One region of the Pantoea sp. CFCC18177 genome, then DNA from elsewhere that is predicted to be linked to it. Evidence: predicted binding sites of a transcription regulator. Region 1 holds the regulator's gene; each other region holds the start of a gene.
The links. Region 1 encodes Fur, which represses iron uptake genes when iron is present. Its sites were predicted from a motif close to ATAATAATGAGAACNACTATCAA; they were not measured.

Region 1 (4,217 bases):
CTGGTTGGGAAGCCATCCCTGCCTGGCCCCACCCGGCACTGTTTATTCGTGGTGGTGATTCGCCTTATCTGGACAATCAGCATCGCGATGCGCTGCTGCGTCAGTTCCCGCAGGCCCATGCACATGTGATCAGCGGTGCCGGTCACTGGGTGCACGCGGAAAAACCTGATGCGGTTTTGCGCGCGGTTCGTCGCTTTTTTAACCTGTAAAAGCAAAAGCTTGCTGTTAGCGGTTTAGGGTTGGCGTCACGGATGGCGCTGGAGTATGATGTCGCGCTAAAAATTTGCCGCGGATGATTTTTTCGCCGCGGTCGGGCCGATAATGTATAAATCGCGCAGCGCCTTTCCGCCGTTCGCGCCCACTCAGTTTCACAAATCATGGCAAAAGAACAGACAGACCGTACCACGCTCGATCTTTTTGCAGACGAGCGGCGTCCCGGTCGACCAAAAACCAGTCTGCTGACGCGTGACGAACAGTTACGTATCAACAAACGTAACCAGCTCAAGCGCGATAAAGTGCGTGGGCTGCGTCGTGTTGAGCTAAAGATGTCCAGCGAAGCTGTTGACGCACTTAACACCTTGGCCGATCAACAAAACATCAGTCGCAGCGAATTGATTGAACAAATGCTGCTGGCGCAACTCAAACTGTCTTAGCGTGTGCAGACCGCACACAGGAACACAAAGTTAAGGCTTTACACGTTCCGCGCTTTTCACTGGTCTGCTATCATTCGCTTAAATGTGCAGTCAACTGACTTACTTTCACAATCAGGATTTAAGAGGTTATCTAACCCATGGCAATCGTAGGCATTTTCTTCGGCAGCGATACCGGCAACACTGAAAACATTGCAAAAATGATCCAGAAACAACTGGGTAAAGATGTCGCCGAAGTGCATGACATTGCCAAGAGCACCAAAGAAGATCTCGCAGCGTTCGATATCCTGCTGCTGGGCATTCCGACCTGGTATTACGGCGAAGCACAGTGTGACTGGGATGATTTCTTCCCAACCCTGGAAGAGATTGATTTCAATGGCAAACTGGTTGCGCTGTTTGGTTGTGGTGACCAGGAAGATTATGCTGAGTACTTCTGCGACGCAATGGGCACCATTCGTGACATTATTGAACCAAACGGTGCCGTTATTGTTGGGCACTGGCCAACGGAAGGTTATCACTTCGAAGCTTCGAAGGGCCTGGCAGACGACAAACACTTCCTGGGTCTGGCGATTGACGAAGACCGTCAGCCTGAACTGACCAACGAACGTGTTGATGCATGGGTTAAGCAGATTTTCGATGAGCTGCAACTAAAAGAGATCATCGAAGCCTGATCCCCTTCCCTACCCGATGTGAGCGGTGTCTCACATCGGAACAAAGGAATCTCCTATGAAAATAATAGCGACGGTTTTTTAACTTTTCCCCGCAAATCTGTAGAATACCCGCAATGGTCATCCGCTTATTCCTCGCTCTTTAGAATGAGGCTGAGTGAAATGGAAACCCAAACCACTACGTTTCTCAATGGCATAAGCGATGTTTATCCTTACAGCTTTTGTTGATTTTACGCGACGCCTTGGTTTTCATTTCACTGCTTGGGTTCTATAATGAGACGCAAATGAGAATATGCGTGACCTAAACATTCAAGGCCTTTGAGCCGTAAGTGACTCGCAAAGTAACAGGACAATATCCGCATGACTGACAACAACTCCGCATTGAAGAAGGCTGGCCTGAAAGTCACTCTCCCAAGATTGAAAATTTTGGAAGTGCTTCAGGGACCAGGACCAGAGTCCCACCATGTCAGTGCGGAAGATTTGTACAAGCGCCTGATTGATATGGGCGAAGAGATTGGTCTGGCAACGGTATATCGCGTTCTTAACCAGTTTGATGACGCAGGTATCGTCACCCGTCATAACTTCGAAGGCGGTAAATCCGTATTCGAACTTACCCAGCAACATCACCACGATCATTTGATCTGCCTGGATTGTGGCAAAGTGATTGAATTTAGCGACGAATCAATTGAAACGCGTCAGCGTGAAATTGCGACTCGCCATGGCATTAAACTCAGCAACCACAGCCTGTACCTTTATGGTCACTGTGCGCTGGGAGACTGCCGCGAAGACGACACGCTCCACGACAAGTAATGACGTGTGCTATGCAATATAAAAAAACCGGTGCTCGTCACCGGTTTTTTTATGCCTGCAATCAGGCAACAAAGGTTTCGTGGAGATAGCGCCAGCGTGGAATGGTGGTGCTGCAGTCCAACACCGCCAGCGAAATGCGGGTCTGGTTAGTCCCGTTCATCATCTGTAATTCACGATACTGAATGGTAATCTCATTGCTTTGCTGAGAAATGATGGCATGTTCGCTGGTGGCGATTCGCATCCCCTCACGCTGACCGTGCAACTGACGAAACAGTGTTTCAGTCGCGTTCAGGTCCAGTTCTTTGCCATGTGGTGTGACCATTTTGAATTCTGGATGAAAGTGCGACAGAAGCAGTTCCATGCTGTCATCGCTGCCCTCTGCTTGATTGAAAATACGTTCAATCAGCTGATGCAAAACCACCACACTGTGTTTAGCTTCCAACGCGAGACTTGTCATTTTTTTTCCTTTGATAACCCGCAGAGCCCTGTCTGAGAGCGGATAGCCTACCTGAAAAAAAGTTTTTGACACTCGCTAATGGGTTAATTTTACTAAAGTCAGAATTGTCGCAATAACAGCCAACAAGCAGATTTCACGGCCCGCAGCATAAATGGTTGCAGGAGGTGAATTACAGGCAATAAAAAAGGGCGATTGCTCGCCCTTAGATGATCATATTGTGCTATACCCGTCATACTTCAAGCCGCAGGTGCGTTGGCTGCCTTCATTCACCCCAGTCACATACTGGTGTATGCTCCCGGGGATTCGTTCAGTTGCCGCCTTCCTGCAACGCGAATTATTTTGGGTATATCGCAAACATGATTACTCGCCGATTTTGGCAAAGGTATCACGTAGCCCGACAGTGCGGTTGAACACCAGTTTACCCGGCTGCGAATAGACGCTATCCGCACAGAAATAGCCTTCACGTTCAAACTGATACGGCGCAGTTACCGAAGCAGTACGCAAACCAGACTCGACAAAGCCCTGTTTGATTTCCAGTGAATTCGGGTTAATGGTGGTCAGGAAGTCCTCTGCCGCTGCCGGATTTGGCACGCTGAACAGACGATCATAAAGACGGAACTCAGCAGGCAGCGCGTGAATCGCTGACACCCAATGAATCACCCCTTTCACCTTGCGACCATCTGCAGGATCTTTGCTCAGCGTGTCGACATCACAGGTTGCATAGATGCAGGTGATGTTACCCTCTTCATCTTTTGCCACACGCTCAGCGCGGATCACATAAGCATTACGCAGACGCACTTCTTTACCCAGCACCAGACGCTTGTACTGCTTGTTGGCTTCTTCGCGGAAGTCAGCACGATCGATCCACACTTCGCGGCTGAACGACACTTCGCGGGTTCCCATCTCCGGCTTATTCGGATGATTAGGCATAGTCAGCGTTTCTTCATGGCCTGCTGGCAGATTCTCGATCACCACTTTCAGTGGATCAAGAACCGCCATGGCACGTGGTGCGTTCTCATTGAGATCGTCACGAATGCAAGATTCCAGCGAGGCCATCTCAACGATGTTGTCCTGCTTGGTGACACCGATACGACGACAGAATTCGCGAATGGACGCAGCGCTGTAGCCACGGCGGCGCAGACCTGAAACGGTCAGCATGCGTGGGTCATCCCAGCCTTCAACCACTTTCTCGGTAACCAGTTGCGTCAGCTTACGCTTCGACATCACCGCATATTCCAGATTCAGGCGCGAGAATTCGTACTGACGCGGATGCTGAGGAATGGTGATGTTGTCCAGTACCCAGTCGTACAAACGACGGTTGTCCTGGAACTCCAGGGTGCAGAGCGAGTGCGTAATGCCTTCGATGGCATCAGAGATGCAGTGAGTAAAGTCGTACATCGGGTAGATGCACCACTTATCACCGGTCTGGTGGTGGTCGGCAAACTTAATGCGATACAACACCGGATCGCGCATCACGATAAAGCTGGACGCCATGTCGATTTTTGCGCGCAGGCAAGCTTTACCCTCTTCGAAGCCGCCATCACGCATTTTCTGGAACAGCGCTAAGTTCTCTTCCACGCTGCGATCGCGATACGGGCTGTTTTTACCCGGTGCGGTCAGCGTGCCGCGGTA
Region 2 (4,217 bases), on a different contig from region 1:
GGTCTGTTAACCGGTGGCGTGCTCGCCGATCGTTACGAACGTAAAAAGCTGATACTGATTGCCCGTTCAACCTGCGGTTTAGGTTTCATCGCACTGGCGATAAATGCCGCGCTGCCGCAGCCGTCGCTGATGGCGGTTTATCTGCTGGGATTCTGGGATGGCTTCTTCGGCGCCATTGGCGTCACCGCCCTGCTGGCAGCGACGCCCGCGCTGGTGGGTCGCGAAAACATTATGCAGGCTGGGGCGACCACCATGTTGACGGTCCGCTTTGGTTCGATTCTCTCGCCTGCGATTGCTGGACTGGTGATCGCGCACGGTGGCGTGGTGTGGAACTACGGCTTGGCCGCGTTCGGCACACTGTTAACCGTGCTGACGCTGCTAAAGCTGCCGCAGTTAGCGCCACCGCCACAGCCGCGTGAACATCCGTTGAAATCACTCGCCGCAGGCATACAGTTCCTGTTTGCCAGCCCGATAGTCGGCATGGTGGCATTGATTGGTGCGCTGGTGACCCTCGCCAGCGCAATACGCGTGCTCTATCCAGCATTGGCTCCACACTGGTCAGTAAGCGCCAACCAACTTGGTATGCTCTATGCCGCCGTGCCCCTCGGAGCCGCGATTGGCGCGTTGACCAGTGGCAAACTCAAGCATGCCGCCCGACCGGGACAGCTGGTGCTGGGGAGTGCAGTGGCGGCGTTTATTGCCCTGGGATTATTCAGCCTGATGCCCAACTTACTGCTGGCGCTGCTGTGTCTGGTGGCCTTTGGCTATTTCAGTGCCATCAATAGTCTGGTGCAGTACGCGATGATCCAGGTGCTGACGCCAGACCACTTACTGGGCCGTATTAACGGACTGTGGACGGCGCAAAACGTCACCGGTGATGCGATTGGCGCGGCAATGATTGGTGCGATGGGATCATGGTTACTGCCACCCCAGGCTGCCGCAGTGTTTGGTTTTGCGGCAGCACTGCTGGGCATCATGATGTGGTGGGTGATGGGGCGTCTGCGCCGTTACCACGCGCCAGCCCCGGAGCTGGCGCAACCCTCATCATGATTTAACGAACAGTTTTTCCAGACGCGCCAGCAGATTGCTGGCGCTGTAGTAATCCAGACGGAACGAATCGACACCCAGCGGGAAGACCTGTTTCTGCGTCACCGCTGAATTTTGCGCCAGGAACGGATTACTCAGCACTGACTGCGTGGTTTTCTCGTCAGCGGCGAACAGCAGGAACGTCTTGCCCGTCAGACCGCTGCCCACGTTTTCGCCCGACAACTGAATGATGTCTTTACGCTGGCCCATGCTGTGGCCCTGTTGAACGGAGGCAGGCGGTTCGGCGAGGGTGAAACCCAGCTGCTCTAACAACTTGCCCTGCGCCGATTCTGCGGTCCATACGTTGACGGCACGACCATCGCCGTTCCACACCATCGCAGAGACCGGTTGCGGCGGCAACGTGATGGCTTTCTTTAAGGCCGCTTCACGGTCGTCAAACGCCTTAACACGCTGTGCGGCCTGAGCTTCATGACCGGTCGCCTGGCCAAGCAGCGTCACCACATCCTGCCAACTTTTGTCGTCGTAATTGACCACCAGGGTTGGCGCGATAGCGGAAAGCTGGCTGGCAAGTTTGATCGCCGAGTCGTTGCCGGTCGCGCTGACCAGAATCAGATCCGGCGCTTCAGCCGCCACGGCTTCGGCACTGGGTTCACCAATATAGAGACGTTTAAGATGGCGCTGTTTCGCCACATCGCCCCACTGGCGGAAAAAGCCCTGATCGTCAGCAAGACGGCTGTTGGGAGCGGTCGCGCCGGAAGCAATAACCGGTGCATCAATCGCCAGCAATGAACCCGTCAAAGTGACGCTGGTGGACACAATGCGCTGCGGTGCTTTGCTGATGGTCACGGGACCATTCGCTCCCTGAAGGGTACGCGGCCAGCCCTGCTCGGCCTGTGCCAATCCGCTAAACGCCTGGAAAACAAAAATCAGGGCCGAGAGGCCCCATAAACCGCATTTATTCATAAGTTTTGGTCCACTTTTTAGCATATTGCCCTGGGTGACGTTAGCGTCCGATTACGCCGAAACACGCTGGAAATCCCGCGAATGGATTGACTCTTTTGCCCAATCGACGTAGGTTACAGGCCCATAATAAAAATGATAATCATTCTTAATAATCTTATCATTTATAGGTGAAAATTATGGTGGAATCATCCATGTTTGAAAATGCCTTATTGAAGGATTTTTCCGCGTTATGCCGTGGGTTCCTTTTTACCTCGCCCTGGCGCAGCCTCGCAACGCAGGGGTGTTATACCACCATCACTGCATCCGTTGCTGATGCGGCGCTGTTGCAGGGGGATTTTCAACAACAGTTGCGGCAGCATTTCGCGGCGGCTAAAAAACAGGGGATTAACAATCCGATTTTGGTCGGCGCGATCCCGTTTGATGTCAGCCAACCCGCTGCGCTGTTTATCCCTGAGTCTTACCAGACGTTTAACCGCGCCGATCTGCAAAATGCCTTACCCTCAGCCGTGAGTGAACTGCCACAGGTGCGTCGCCGTATGGCAGTACCCGACCACGATGTCTTCACCCAAATGGTGGCGGATGCCGTGTCGGCAACTCAGCGTGGTGACCTTGATAAAGTGGTGCTGTCGCGTTTGATGGATATCGTCACCGAACAACCGGTCGATACTGCCGCACTGATGCAGCGCGTGATTGCCCAGAACCCCAACAGCTATCACTTCCATCTGCCGCTGCCGCAAGGCGGAGCACTGGTGGGCGCCAGCCCAGAACTGATGCTGCGTAAACAGGGGCGTGATTTTAGCTCATGTCCACTGGCGGGTTCTGCTCGCCGTCATCATGACGATAGCCAGCAAGATCGTGCGGCGGGCAATACGCTGATGGACTCTGGCAAAGATCGTCACGAACACAAGCTGGTCACAGATGCGATGCGTGACACACTGCAGCCGCGTAGCCGACTGCTATCGGTGCCGACCGTGCCCTCCCTGATCACCACCGCGACCTTGTGGCACCTCGCAACGCAAATCGACGGCGAAGTGCAGGATGAGCATGAAAACGCCCTGTCGCTAGCCTGCTTGTTGCACCCAACACCAGCATTGAGCGGCTTCCCACACCAACGTGCCCAACAGCTGATTCAGCAGTTGGAACCTTTCGATCGCCAACTGTTTGGCGGCATCGTCGGCTGGTGTGACAGTGAAGGCAATGGCGAGTGGGTGGTGACAATTCGCTGCGGCACGGTGCACGGTGCGCGGGTACGCCTGTTTGCCGGAGCCGGCATCGTGGCCGACTCCCAACCTGAATCAGAATGGCGCGAAACCGGCGTGAAGCTGGACACCATGTTGCGCGCATTTGGACTGCAATAAAGGAAAGATGATGAGCATTCCCTATACCCGTTGGCCAGACGACTTAGCCGCACGCTACCGTGAAAAAGGCTATTGGCTCGATGTCCCCATGACCGACATTTTGGCGCGTCACAAAGACAACGATGCGATTGCGGTCATCGACGGTGACCGTCAGATCAGCTATCGCCAACTGGATGCGTTGAGCGACAACCTCGCGGCGGCCTTACAGCGCCGTGGTTTGCAACGGGGCGACACCGCATTAGTCCAGCTGGGCAACGTTGCGGAGTTCTATGTCACGGTCTTCGCCTTGTTTAAGCTCGGCGTGGCGTCTGTGTTCGCGCTGTATAGCCATCAGCGCACTGAACTGACTGCCTACGCATCACAGATTCAACCCAAGCTGCTGATTGCCGATCGCAGCCATGCACTGTTTGCCGACGATAATTTTATCGGCGCGCTCTGTGCTGCGCAGCCTTCACTGCAGCAGGTGATCCTGCGTAACGATAATCAGCCAGAAAATACCCTTGAAGCGTTGATGGCCGAAGCGGCGGGCGATTATCAGGCCACGCCAACCGCAGCCGATGAAGTGGCATTTTTCCAGCTCTCGGGCGGCAGCACTGGCACGCCGAAGTTGATTCCGCGCACGCATAACGATTACTACTACAGTATTCGTGCCAGCGACGATATCTGCGAAGTCACGGCTGATACGCGCTATTTGATTGCCCTGCCTGCACCACACAACTTTGCGATGAGTTCGCCGGGTTCACTCGGCGTGTTCTATGCGGGGGGTCAGGTGATCCTCGCCGCCGATCCCAGCGCGACACTCTGTTTCCCGCTGATTGAGCAGCACCAGGTGACCGATACCGGTTTAGT
Region 3 (4,217 bases), on a different contig from region 1:
CACGATACGTTGCGCGGGGCCGGGTAAGGTCACTTTGCGTTGTAACATGTCCGTGACGGTGATGGATGACCAGGCCGACGGCGCGCCAAACAGCAGGCTGAACACACAGAGCAAAGAGAGCAGTAGCGATTTCTTCATTATCGGGTTCTCCATAACTTACCAGCGATAGGACAGCGTGGCGCTCAGCGAGCGGTCATAACCGGTGGTGCAGCTGGTGGTTGAGCAACTGACCCAGTAGTGCTTGTTGAACAGGTTGTTGGCATTCAGCGCCACATTCAGCCCGTTGAGATGGCTGTTGATCTGGCCCAGGTCGTAGCGAATCGACGCATCCACCAGAGTGTAATCCGGCACCTTGATGGTGTTGTTGGTATCAGCCCAGGTCGAGCCGACATAGCGTACGCCCGCACCCAGCCCAAGTGAGGCCAGTGGGCCGCTGGCGACGGTGTAGTTGCTCCATAATGACGCCATCTGTTCTGGCATCGCGGTTGGGGTTTTACCTTGTGCCCCTGCGGTGCTGCTTTTGGTGGTTTCGAGGTCATTCCAGCTGTAGCTGGCAATCAACTTCCACTGGTCGGTCAGGTTGGCCGTCGCCGAGGCTTCGATACCTTTGGAGGTGACCTGGCCGGTTTGCACCTTGTTCAGGGCGTTGTCGGGATCGGTGGTCTGCACGTTATCTTGCTGCAGATTGAACCAGGCCAGGGTGAACAGCGCATCAAATTGCTCTGGCTGGTATTTCACCCCCACTTCCCACTGTTTGCCGGTGGTGGGTTTATAGGCTTCGCCATAGAAGTTGGTGCCAAGCACCGGCGCAAAAGAGGTGGCATAGCTGACGTAAGGCGCGACGCCGATGTCGGTGATCCAGCTCAGCCCCGCGCGCCAGGTGAAGTGATTGTCATCTTGCGAGGTGTAACTGTCGTTGAGTCGGTTTTTGGTATTCACCGCCGCCCAGTCCTGACGCGCAGAGAGATCCAGGTTGAGGTGCTGGAACAGGGCGAGACTGTTAGAGAGATAGACGCCAGTCTCATTGGCGTTCTGCTGGGTACTGGTATACGGCGAGGTTGACGGGAAACGGCCATTGCCGGTGGGCTGGTAAATATCGATGCTGCTGGCCCGGCCGTAGTTCAGGTAATAGTCCTCGCCGGTATGGCGGAATGACACGCCCGCCACGCTGGAGCCGTGAACCGGACCGGCATCCCATTCGGTTTTCAGATTGTTATCGGTGGCGAACACTTTGCCTTTGATACCAAACTCATAGGCGACGCGGTTCAGGGTACGCATATCCGCCGCCAGCGAGGTGCCGGAAAGGGTTTGCGTCATCAGATCGGATTCGGTGTAGCGACTGGCGGAGTGGAATGTCCAGCGATCGGCAAAATGGTGATCCAGTTCATAACCCAGATTGGTTTGGGTCATATGGTTATCCAGGTTGGTGCCATCAAGATAACTGTTGCGGTTAACCAGGCCATTGGGGTTGGTCAGCAGCGTGCCATACAGCGGCAGAAACGCGCGCGGCGGGCCAAATTTGTTACGGCTGACCGACGACAAGATCGTCAGGGTGGTGTCCGCATCCGGACGCCAGGTCAATGACGGTGCGAGATACAGGGTATCATCCGGGACATTATCGAACTGCGTGTTGCTGTCACGCGCCACGCCCACTACACGGTAGAGCAGCGTTTTATCATCATTTAGCGGCCCTGAGGTGTCGAACTGGCCCTGCATGCGGCCATGGCTACCGGTTTGAATCGCCACTTCATGCTGGGCATTCACCGTCGGGTGTTTACTGATGGCGTTAACGATGCCGCCAGGCGAGCCTGCGCCGTACAGGAAGCCGTTGGGGCCGTGCAGGACGTCGAGTTGCTCTAAGCCATAAGGTTCATAGCGCACGTAGGATTGCTGGGTCGTGGAGCGCAAACCATCCAGCAAGGTCCCGTTCAGCGTGGCATCAAAGCCGCGAATGCTGAAGTAATCAAAACGGGATGAGATGGCGGAAGTAGAGGCAAACACACCCGGTGAATATTGCAGTGCCTGGGTAGTGCTTTGTACGTTGCGATCGTCCATTTCATCACGCGTGATCACGGAAACCGACTGCGGCGTGGCCAGCACCGACGGATTAGTGCGGCTCGCGGTGCTGCTGGTCTGGGCGACGTAGCCTTTCTCTGGCGCGGTTTTGCTGTCTGCTGTGACGTTTAAGGTCTCCTCTGCCAGCGCACCATTGGCATGAACCAGCAGGGCCAGACAGGTGAGCGAGGCGGTCCAAATCGCCCCGTTTTTATTATTGTTTTCCAAGGTCTTCTCCACATAAGAATTGACTTTTTTGCCGGCTAAAAGTGTGTCAGTGGGAAGGGGAGCGGACAATCGGCAACACTTTAGGTGGCGGGACTCATGCTTTAGGTTGCAAGGCCTATGAACTTACAGAATCAGGGGGAATAGGTTATTGGACTCTTAGACGCGTTAATTTAGGTTCGTCCCTACAATGCAGTAGACAAAGCCTCTCGCACTGCTTAAATTGATAATGATTATCAATATCGATTGAGGTGGGCGGTGGCTCAGAAGCAGATTGCGGACAAAGGCAGTGTGGGGGACGTTGCAGAGCAGGAGGTGCAGATGCTATTACGCGGTGAGATCGCCTTAACCAGCGGGACGATTTCCCCTCAGCGCGCCATCTGGCAGGACGAGCCACTCTTTATCGGCCTTAAGGTGATCATCATTGAAAGTGGAGAGCTCTTATGCCGCTTTCCACAGCAACCCGAGCGTCATATTAAAGGTCCCGCTTTGTGTGCGGTCTGGAGTCAGGACCAGGCCGAAGCCAGCCAGTGTTTACTTCCGGGTGAGGGCCTGCGCTACACCGCGGTGAATATCTCTACCCACTCCCTCACTCAGCACCTTTGTGCCGACGCGGTAGACAAACTGGCTGTGGGCCTGCATCTGGATCTGTCGGCCAAACCGGGGATGCGCATTCAGGCCGCACCGAAATCTCTGTCTGGCCTGCGTGCGCAACTTTTCACTCATCCGTTGCAGGGGGTGGCGCGTCAGCTCTATATGACCGGTAAGGCATTAGAGATTGTTGCCCACACGCTGGACAGCCTCGGCAGTGAAAATGCACATCCGCAGCCCTCATCGCTGCGTTTGAGCACCCGCGATATCAGCCGGTTACACGAAGTAAAAGCGTTACTCGCCGATCGCATCGCTTCCCCACCGTCCATCAGCGATCTCAGCGTCGAAGTCGGCCTCAACACGCGCAAACTCACGGCAGGTTTCAGGAGGCTGTTTAACCAAAGCATCTACGGTTATTTGCAAACGTTACGCCTGGAAACCGCGTGGCGCATGCTCTCAACCGGTGAAGCCAGCGTCTCTTCTGTCGCTTACAAGGTGGGGTATTCTCCCGCACATTTCTCGGTCGCCTTCCGCAAGAAATACGGTTTTGCACCGAAAGATATGCGGTGTTGATGCCGGGTTTTTCTCTTCAACGTCTCTAATTACGCTGTTAACACCGATCCAAAACGGCAGTATTACCCTCGACAGCAAAGTCGTCAGACATATCGCCGAACGGGTGATTTGGCTGTCTTCCTGGTCGTGGCAAAGCCCAGCACATTTACGCCAGAGAGATTCGCGGCCATCAGCACCAAAACCCCGCGCGGCATCCCCTCTTGCGCACAGTCGATGAACTCACTCCGTTACACCCGATATTCGCCCGACATCTTCTGATCGGGTATATTCAGATTCGGGTGAAAGATGCAGCAGTTTGTGAAGCGTAATCAAAAGGGTGCACAGGTTGAGCGGGAAAATCGATTATCACATTGAGAAATACAGTTTTACGGAAATGGCTGAGCCAGCCAGACTGGTTAAGCAGTGGCAGGACGTGCTCGAAAAATGCCACCAGTGCCATGCTGATTCCGAGGAACGACTGCGGATCGCCTTACTCAATGTTGATTATGTCTCCAGTTTTGAACTTCCCTTCAGATTACTGCTTATCCGCGCACCGCAACTGATCGCCCGACTGCGTGAAGAACTTCCCATCCAGCAAAAGGATGTGCTGCTAAACGGCAAGCGTTTTGGATGTGTTTACACTTTAAACAGCGATCTGAGCCACATTCCGGACACGTTCCAGTACCGTCTTTCGACCCGGATCCGTCGGGTGGATACGACAGGGGGAAGCGCTGCGCCTTATCAGCAAATCGCTAAAGAACTTAAAGCACCGCGTGAACGTCTTAAACTTGCGC

Region 2: the regulator Fur is predicted to act here: its motif matches at 2,137-2,159, upstream of ACPUC8_RS09395 (isochorismate synthase).
Region 3: the regulator Fur is predicted to act here: its motif matches at 2,498-2,520, upstream of ACPUC8_RS11045 (TonB-dependent siderophore receptor).

The regions. Positions count from the first base shown of each region.
Region 1 is NZ_JBNBPL010000010.1:58,181-62,397, forward strand. It holds gene ybfF (esterase) at 1-209, shown strand, start outside; gene ybfE (LexA regulated protein) at 378-653, shown strand; gene fldA (flavodoxin FldA) at 791-1,321, shown strand; gene fur (ferric iron uptake transcriptional regulator) at 1,679-2,128, shown strand; gene ACPUC8_RS12535 (hypothetical protein) at 2,190-2,585, opposite strand; gene glnS (glutamine--tRNA ligase) at 2,946-4,217, opposite strand, start outside.
Region 2 is NZ_JBNBPL010000007.1:95,690-99,906, reverse strand. It holds gene entS (enterobactin transporter EntS) at 1-1,050, shown strand, start outside; gene fepB (Fe2+-enterobactin ABC transporter substrate-binding protein) at 1,045-2,010, opposite strand; gene ACPUC8_RS09395 (isochorismate synthase) at 2,187-3,368, shown strand; gene ACPUC8_RS09390 ((2,3-dihydroxybenzoyl)adenylate synthase) at 3,379-4,217, shown strand, end outside.
Region 3 is NZ_JBNBPL010000008.1:213,578-217,794, forward strand. It holds gene ACPUC8_RS11040 (ABC transporter substrate-binding protein) at 1-138, opposite strand, end outside; gene ACPUC8_RS11045 (TonB-dependent siderophore receptor) at 157-2,283, opposite strand; gene ACPUC8_RS11050 (helix-turn-helix domain-containing protein) at 2,539-3,444, shown strand; gene ACPUC8_RS11055 (ECs1377 family protein) at 3,770-4,217, shown strand, end outside.